Regions from separate parts of the Paenibacillus sp. FSL R5-0744 genome, predicted to be linked through region 1. Evidence: riboswitches for the same ligand, from Rfam matches in the RefSeq annotation. Region 1 holds a riboswitch; the other holds the start of a gene.

Region 1 (4,429 bases):
CCCTTTTACACGTGAAGGTCTACTTCTTATTGTCGACGGCACTGATCCTGAGCAGGTAAGACAGATCCTTGAATTAGAAATGGATGCTAAAGAATTGAAGCATGAGAACTATGCTAAGATTTTTGAAGCTGCAGGTGGATATGCACCAACGATGGGAATTATCGGGACGGTGATGGGGCTCATCCGTGTACTTGGCAACCTTACAGATCCATCAAATCTGGGCACATCTATCGCAGTTGCATTTACCGCAACACTGTACGGTGTTGCCATCGCTAATTTAATATTTTTACCCATCGCTTCCAAAATCAAATCCCGCAGTCAAAGCCAGCTACATAGTATGGAAATGCTGCTCGTCGGCATTCTTTCTTTGCAGAACGGGGATCACCCCTTGCTGGTGCGTAAAAAACTGAACTCATTCATCTCAGACACGGACACGAATGACCGTGCGGAAACTAGAGGTCTTCTATGAGACAAAGAGACCGGCGCAAGCGGCGTGTAGAGACTCGGGAAAGCCGCGACCGTTGGATGATTACTTATGCTGATCTAATTACACTTTTACTTATTTTTTTCGTTATATTGTATGCGATGAGCAGCCTGGATACTGACAAATATAACATCGTGACAGGCTCGTTATCCGAGACCTTCAAATCTGGCAGCACTGTCCTTGAGGGTGGGAACGGCATTTTAGATGCTGGGAAATCAACTGAGAACAAACCGGAAAGTACAGACGGGAATGGGAATGCAGCTGCAACTGCGAGACCGAATGATGGATCTGCTGAACAAACGGAGAACGAAACACCTTCGGCACGTGAACTTGCTTTTCGAGAACAAGAGGCTAAACTTGCTGAATTAATGGGTGTGATTACGAACTATGTAGAGGAAAATAATCTCGGAGAACAAATTTTTGTTGCCGACAAACCGCAGGGGATAGAAATCACACTCAGTGACCGTTTTCTCTTCGATATAGGTAAGGCAGACCTGAAGTCTCCAGCCCTGCCTGCTCTTCAGCAGTTATCTGGCTTATTCAGCGATATCGGCGCAAAGATCAGCATTGAAGGACATACCGATAATACGCCAGTATCTTCGGCTTCTCACTATAACGACAACTGGGAGCTATCTGGTGCTCGTGCGCTGTCAGTGCTTCGCTTTTTCTTAGATCATGAAGGGTTGAACCCCGACAATTTTCAATATGCAGGGTATGCTGATACCCAGCCCACCGCGGAGAACACATCAGCTGCAGGTAAGCAAAAGAACCGCCGTGTAGAGATCATTGTGCTGCGGCAGCTTCAAGAGGGTGCCTAAAAAATGTTTTACTCAGAGCTAGTTACAGTAGCTAGGCCTGTGCGGGAGCGAATCTGCTTATCAACATACCAAAATGGGCTCGCCACTATTTATTACGGAAATACTCCCTGATTATCTGCCTATTCCCTTGTCCAGGCGCAGAATTAGGGAATTCCTCCCTGATTAATACCCTATTTAGTCAGAAATAGCGCTTTTCACTGAAACTTTAGGGAGGAATTCCCTAAACCCCTTAGTGTCACGCTATATTCGTCTAAAATAAGGGAGGTTTTCCCTAATTCCACAATCAGTAGATTGGCTTTTAAATAAAATCCCATAATTCCAAACAGTCCCAGGATTTAACTCAAAGATCCCGACCGCTATTTATATAAAAACACCAAACAGCAAGTCCCCAAAAACGGAAACTTGCTGCTATAAATATTACATTCGGTGAAATTAATATTCAGAAAAATATTAGAATTACTCCCCTACCAATGCACGATATCCAGCTGCATCTAGCAGACCTTTTACAGCATCAGCGTACTCTCCGTCCACTTCAATTTCAAAAATCCAACCCTCGCCATAAGGCTTATCGTTGATCAGTTCTGGACTAGCTTCTAAACCGTCATTAATCTTGGTAACCGTCCCTGAGACGGGTGAATACAGTTCCGATACGGTCTTAACGGATTCGATACTGCCTACGCTGTCGCCAGCCGAAATGGCCGAACCCACTTCTGGAAATTCCACAAATACGATATCGCCTAACAAATGCTGAGCATGATCCGTAATCCCAACACGTACTACGCGTCCTTCCACTTGCTGTGCCCACTCATGCTCTTCGCTGTAAAGAAGGTTATCTAAAACTTCACTCATTTCAAGCCGCCTCATTTCCAAATTGGAATTCTAAATTTAGTTATAGCCTAAGTGATCGCGGAGCATAATGTCAATATTACTAAAAGTAAAATAAATTTGTCGTTTTTTTGACTTTTTCTTGTTGACAGCGCCCTCCTATACCCGTTTAATGGAGACATAAGAAACAAATACAGTTGCGGATGATGGCATAGGGAGAGACTGTCTCACTTGAAGACGGCGCCGAAGGAGTAAGCCCTAACAGGGGTGAATCTCTCAGGCAAAAGGACCTTTGTCGGACGTACCTCTGGAGAGCATCAGACGCGAGGCTGAGTGCGTCAGGTCACCAACGGGGAAACTTGCATGTTAGTTACGCAGGGTAACTCTCAGGTACAAAGGACAGAGCAGAAAGCGATTAGTGCATTTATGCATGATTGCTTCTGCCTGTCCTTTTTTTCGTATGTAATCAGACTAGGGGAGTGACGACATGGATGCTTTAAAAAGAACGCCTTTTTATGATCTCTATTCCGCATATGCGGAGTCCAGGTGCATTGATTTTGGCGGCTGGGAGCTGCCAGTACAGTTTACAGGTATCGTGAAGGAGCATGAGGCTGTTCGCCAGCAGGCTGGACTGTTCGATGTATCGCATATGGGTGAATTTATGGTGATCGGAAGCGGCGCTGAAGCCTTCTTACAAAAAATGACGACCAACGATGTCAGCCGCCTTACCGATGGTGCGGCACAATATACGCTGCTCTGTTATCCAAACGGCGGGGTGGTCGACGATTTACTCGTGTATCGACTAAGTGAAGGCCGTTATATGCTTGTCGTAAATGCCTCCAACATCGATAAGGACTTCCAGTGGCTGCAAGAACATCTGACCTCTGAATTCGGTGAAGTCACACTCACTAATGTCTCTGACGAGACGCTTTTGCTCGCCTTGCAAGGTCCGCTGGCAGAGACCATACTCGCAGAAGTTACTGATGCACCGATCTCAACGCTCAAGCCTTTCCACTTCATCGAACGCGCAACCGTCTGCGGTGTAGAAGTACTGATCTCCCGTACGGGTTATACCGGTGAAGATGGCTTCGAAATTTACGCTCCGCTGGATGGGGCAGCAACGTTATGGAACGGCCTTCTCGCAGCTGGCTCTCCTCACGGATTAACACCTGCTGGACTGGGCGCACGGGATACGCTTCGTTTCGAGGCAAAATTGCCATTGTACGGTCAGGAGCTGTCGGCTGACATCACGCCTCTTGAAGCTGGAGTACAGTTCTTCGTGAAGCTGGACAAAGCGGACTTCATCGGACGAGATGCGTTGATACAGCAAAAAGAAGCCGGTCTTCCCCGCCGTCTTGTCGGTCTAGAAATGATTGATCGAGGCATTCCACGCTCCCATTACCCAGTCTATGCGGACAGCATCAAAATCGGAGAGGTCACAACCGGAACCCAATCTCCAACGCTGAAACGAAACCTGGGATTAGCTTTACTTGATACAGCTTACAGTGAAATAGGCACAGAGGTTTTCGTAGAGATACGTGGCAAGCAGCTTAAAGCTGTCGTGATTAAGGCCCCTTTTTACAAGTATAAACGCCTTTAGCGTCCATATTAGGACGGTGAACTTTTAAGCGAGAAATAGAAGGATAAAGTATAACGTGAAAATTGTACTTTCTTATATTTTAAAAGAGCCAAGGAGTGAAACCTTAATGAAGCACCGTTATCTGCCCATGACAGCACAGGACCGCGTAGAGATGATGGAAACCGTCGGGATTCAGTCCATAGATGAGCTGTTCTCCGATATCCCTGAAGCCGTCCGTTATCAAGGCACTATGCCGATGTCTGAACCGCTCGATGAGTACGCCCTGCTACGTCACATGAAAGGTCTCGCTGACCGAAATGCTGACTTCGATTCACACGCCAGCTTCCTCGGCGCCGGATTATACGACCATCACATCCCCGTGGTGATCAACCATGTCATTTCCCGTTCGGAATTCTACACTGCTTATACTCCTTACCAACCAGAGATCAGCCAAGGCGAACTGCAAGCGATCTTCGAATTCCAATCCTACATTTGCGAACTAACCGGTATGAAAGTTGCCAATGCCAGTATGTATGATGGCGCAACCGCATTATCCGAAGCAGCAGTCCTCGCAGCTGGTGCCACCAAACGCAAAAAATTAATTGTCTCCCGCACCGTTCATCCTGAAGCGCGCCAAGTGTTACGCACATCGGCTAATGCTTGGGGACTTGAGGTAGTGGAGATTGACTATAGAGACGGTGTTACCGATCAGACTAAGCTTGC
Region 2 (4,429 bases), 510 kb from region 1:
TATCACCTTTTTGGTCAACTCCTCGTCACTTCTTAGTAACTCATCGATAGTTACCCCAAAAAGATCGCTTATTTTAATAATGATTTCAATGCTTGGGTAGTTTTGACCATTCTCCCATTTCGAAACCGACTGTCGGCTTACAAACAGCTTCTCGGCCAGTTCTTCTTGTGACCAACTTTTTTTATTTCTTTCCGCTTTTAACTTCTCCCCAAAGATCATAGCAGCAACTACCTTTCTGCAATTCTTAAGCCTATATTGGATTAATCGTATGCAGAAGTAAAGAACGCTTTAGTTGCAGCCCCGCAACCCCAAGTTGCAGTTAACACTAGGCATACCGCTAGTTGATGTTGACCTCACTCAAACTTGATTACTTTTCCCCTTTTTGCTTCTAATCGAATACAAGATGAATAATAAAATAAACCATAATGGAGTACATAATAGAGCCGGGCGTGTCTCTCCAGCGAATAGCATGATGATCAGTATTCCAGCGAACAAGGTTAAGACAATATAATTAATAGCCGGTGTGAACGGTGCTTTAAATTTGGATTTCGCCTGTAAGTCTGGCCGGGTTTTCTTATACTTAATATGGCAGATAAGAACAATGCCCCACACCCATATAAAACAAATGGCGCTAATCGTTGTCACGATTCCAAAAGCCTGCTCCGGAATAAGTTTACTCAAAAGTGCACCCACAGATATAACAATTGTAGAAATGAATAACGAGTTACCTGGTACATGGTTTTTATTCAGTTTGCCCAAATGAGGTGCCGCTTGGTTATTTCTACTCAAATTATAGAGAATTCGGCTGGTCGAGAACATCCCACTATTACAAGCGGAAGCCGCTGAAGTTAGTACAACAAAATTAATAATCCCTGCGGCAATTGGAATCCCTACTAAAGTAAAGGTTTTTACAAAAGGACTCTCTGCCGGGCTGAGCTCCGTCCAAGGGTTAATGCATAGCAGGACGAAAAGCGCACCGACATAGAAAAATAGAATCCGTAAAGGAATTTTATTAATTGCAGACGGAATATTTTTCTCCGGATCCGCTGTTTCCGCTGCCGATACCCCCACCAACTCCACGCCGACATAAGCAAATACAACCATTTGAAAAGAAAATAAGAAGCCTGATATACCGTTCGGAAAAAAGCCCCCATGCTCCCATAGGTTTCGTATCGTCACCGATCCTGCATCCGTCTTAAACCCAATGATCAGTAAAATGACCCCAAGACCAATCAAGGCGAGAATCGTAATTACCTTAATTAAAGCGAACCAAAATTCGAGTTCCCCAAAGCTCTTTACAGTTAATAGATTAAGTCCTAATAACACGACTAGACAGGCGATGGCAGGAACCCACTGCGGGATATCAAACCAGTACTGTACATATACGCCAACAGCAATGACATCAGCCATAGCCGTCATGATCCAGCAAAACCAATAGGTCCAACCAGTAATGAATGCGACCCGTGATCCAAGGTAGTCTTCAGCAATATCCGTAAACGATTGATAGCCCGCTTTAGATAATAGGAGTTCTCCCAGTGCTCTCATCACAAAAAACACAGCAATACCCACGATTAAATACGTGATCATAATGGATGGGCCTGCCTTCTCTATCGCCTTGCCTGATCCCAAGAATAATCCTGTACCAATGGTGCCGCCAATTGCAATAAGTTGAACATGCCGATTAGCCAGCTCTCTCTTTAATTCTGGTTGTGCCATACCTAGTTCCCCCTTGTGAGTACAATAAATTGGAATAAAAAAAAGAGAGATTGGATGTCATCCAATCTCCCAGATCGTAAGAATATCAAATAATATTCGCCCTGCTGATAGCGATCAGCATGACAAATATATATTCAGTACTCTTCTGTCCTTTTGCCTGAGATTGTGAACCCTTCGGCGCCGCGGAATTTCCGCAGTCTCTCCAGAAGCTGCTCCAGCTAAAGTGTAATCCTTAGCCATCATAGCTCGTGAATTATGAAGTTGATAAAGCGGTAACGCAGTAAAGCTGTTCTGATATTCTAACATATTACTTGTGATGTGAGTGTTAATCAGTGATAAAAGTCTCAAGAATTTAAAGTTAGCCTCATGAACATACTACTTTTTGAAAAGCAAAAAACTAAAGGAGTATGCTGATGAAAGCCGCTGTAGTTAAGAAATTCAAAGAAAAGTTAGAGCTACAAGACGTACCTAAACCAAAACCCGGACACAAAGAAATCCTTGTCCATATTCAGGCGTGCGGAGTGTGTCATACAGATTTGCATGCTGCTCATGGCGATTGGCCTGTCAAACCGAAACTCCCTCTTATTCCCGGACATGAAGGTGTTGGGATTATTGAAGAAATAGGTGAAGGAGTTACACACTTAAAGGTAGGAGATCGAGTAGGAATTCCATGGCTGTACTCAGCCTGCGGTCATTGTGAGTATTGTCTTACAGGAAGAGAGACTCTTTGTCTCGATCAGCAAAATTCCGGATATTCCGTAGATGGCGGATATGCAGAATATTGTGTGGCAGCTGCCGATTATGTAGTGAAGGTTCCTGATAATCTAAGCTTCATCGAAGCGGCACCTTTATTTTGCGCTGGCGTTACGACCTATAAAGCTTTGAAAGTATCAGGTGTAAAGCCAGGTGAATGGGTAGCCATTTTCGGCGTCGGAGGATTGGGTCATCTTGGTGTACAATATGCAAAGGTGATGGGAATGAACGTAGTGGCCATCGACACGTCGGATGAAAAGATGGAGCTTGCCAAACAGCTTGGCGCAGACAAAACCGTAAACGCATTAAAAGAAGATGCCGCAGACTGGATTCAAAAAGAAATCGGCGGAGTACATGGTGTCGTTTGTACAGCAGTTGCGAAAAAAGCATTCGACCAAGCATACCGGGCCATTCGTCGCGGCGGCACCTGCGTCATGGTTGGGCTGCCCCCTGAATCCATGGATGTTCCGATCTTTGATACGGTATTAAACGGTACAAAGGTAGTCGGTTCGATTGTCGGCACTCGCAAAGATTTGCAAGAAACATTGCAATTCGCTGCAGAAGGAAAAATCAAAACCATTATTGAGACACGTAAACTAGAAGAGATTAATGAGATCTACGATCTGATGTTAGAAGGCAAAATCAATGGTCGAATCGTCCTTGATATGACGAAATAATCCGAAAGAAAACATGCTCGAAAAGTACTGCTTTTCGGGTTTTTTTATGCCTAAAATTTGTCCCACTTATGATAAGGTTCAGCGTAACATCTATAGAACGCAGACACCTACACAAACACCTGCACCAATGTCTCCACAAGCCGCGTTGGATACAATTAATGCTTACTACGTTCAGCAAGCTTGCGATGCGCCTGACCACTCAATATTTGACACTACTGGAGTAACAGGTGTTACTCCGTTGAACTTAACCTATGTTGATTATGCATTGAGCGTGGACGAGACATCTCCATAGACAGTACTTGAAATTCAAGAGATTGTTAATGAAGTTCATTCAGGACTCGTATTGACAGCGATCGGCACGGGGCTTTCCCATGCCGTTTTGAATTCCATTTTTATTCCCGTTCTTACCTTTGAGCTTAACTTAATGACATTGCCTGTTTGGGTGTCCTTATTGTTTTTCTAAGTTTTGCTTGCTAAGCGACTCTATTCAGCATCATTCTGCTCTTCAAGCCATCTCAAAATCGCTTGGTTTGTTTCTTCCGGCTTTTCTTGCTGGATCCAATGACCGCAATCCAGATTGACCACTTCCGCATTAGGCACGAACTTTGTCAGGTTTTCAGACCTCTGAATCGTATCCCGATCACCATAGATCATGAGGGTCGGCTGTACCATAAAAATGAAGGGGGTTGCGATTTTGGATGAGCTGTTTCATCCCTTCTTCATTTAGCGATTTGATTTATGCCTCGCATTTAAAACGTTCTGACTTTTGATGAGAATTAAACCCTAATTGATTGAGAAATACAGTAGCTCCTCTCTCCTAAAGATCAGGGAAACAATAGACCCAGATTTATGCAGTACCAAAAATCCTTTTAACAATTCTTTTGTTATTTATATTTCCTTATTCTGTAATATATTTTTTGCAATGTTGAAATTTTAGCCCTTCTTCAGATGAAGCGATCAATATTCCAAGCCTTCTTAATCGTGTTTCTTCTTTCTTGGCGCTCATTACCCACCAGATAGAATCTCTTTTATAGGATGGTGATAAATTAGTGAAGAATAGCCAGGCTGTTTGATTTGCCTTGATTTGTTCTTCATATTCTTTGGCAAGTTCCACGTTTCTTTGTTCAGAGGAATAGCCTTGTGCATCGGTTCTGTTGTTAAAGACGTGCATTCCTTCTGGTCTCATCTTTCCAAACTGTATTAGTGCTTTTACCTTCTTTACGTTCACAGCACTCCATACACTATTTACTTTGCGCGGAGTAAAGCGAATCTTATAGCTTTGT

The links. Region 1 has a riboswitch for glycine ahead of gcvT (glycine cleavage system aminomethyltransferase GcvT). Riboswitches for the same ligand answer to the same signal wherever they lie in the genome.
Region 2: linked by a shared signal. The riboswitch ahead of MKY19_RS30020 (amino acid permease) and the one ahead of gcvT (glycine cleavage system aminomethyltransferase GcvT) in region 1 are both predicted to bind glycine.

Annotation. Positions count from the first base shown of each region.
Region 1 covers NZ_CP150228.1:6,268,637-6,273,065, forward strand. The annotation lists gene MKY19_RS27860 (flagellar motor protein) at 1-469, shown strand, start outside; gene MKY19_RS27865 (flagellar motor protein MotB) at 466-1,302, shown strand; gene gcvH (glycine cleavage system protein GcvH) at 1,759-2,151, opposite strand; glycine riboswitch at 2,331-2,429, shown strand; gene gcvT (glycine cleavage system aminomethyltransferase GcvT) at 2,615-3,727, shown strand; gene gcvPA (aminomethyl-transferring glycine dehydrogenase subunit GcvPA) at 3,834-4,429, shown strand, end outside.
Region 2 covers NZ_CP150228.1:6,782,559-6,786,987, forward strand. The annotation lists gene MKY19_RS30015 (helix-turn-helix transcriptional regulator) at 1-219, opposite strand, end outside; gene MKY19_RS30020 (amino acid permease) at 358-1,716, opposite strand; glycine riboswitch at 1,852-1,932, opposite strand; gene adhP (alcohol dehydrogenase AdhP) at 2,130-3,146, shown strand; gene MKY19_RS30030 (hypothetical protein) at 3,193-3,438, shown strand; gene MKY19_RS30035 (alpha/beta hydrolase) at 3,630-3,818, opposite strand; gene MKY19_RS30040 (YdeI/OmpD-associated family protein) at 4,045-4,429, opposite strand, start outside.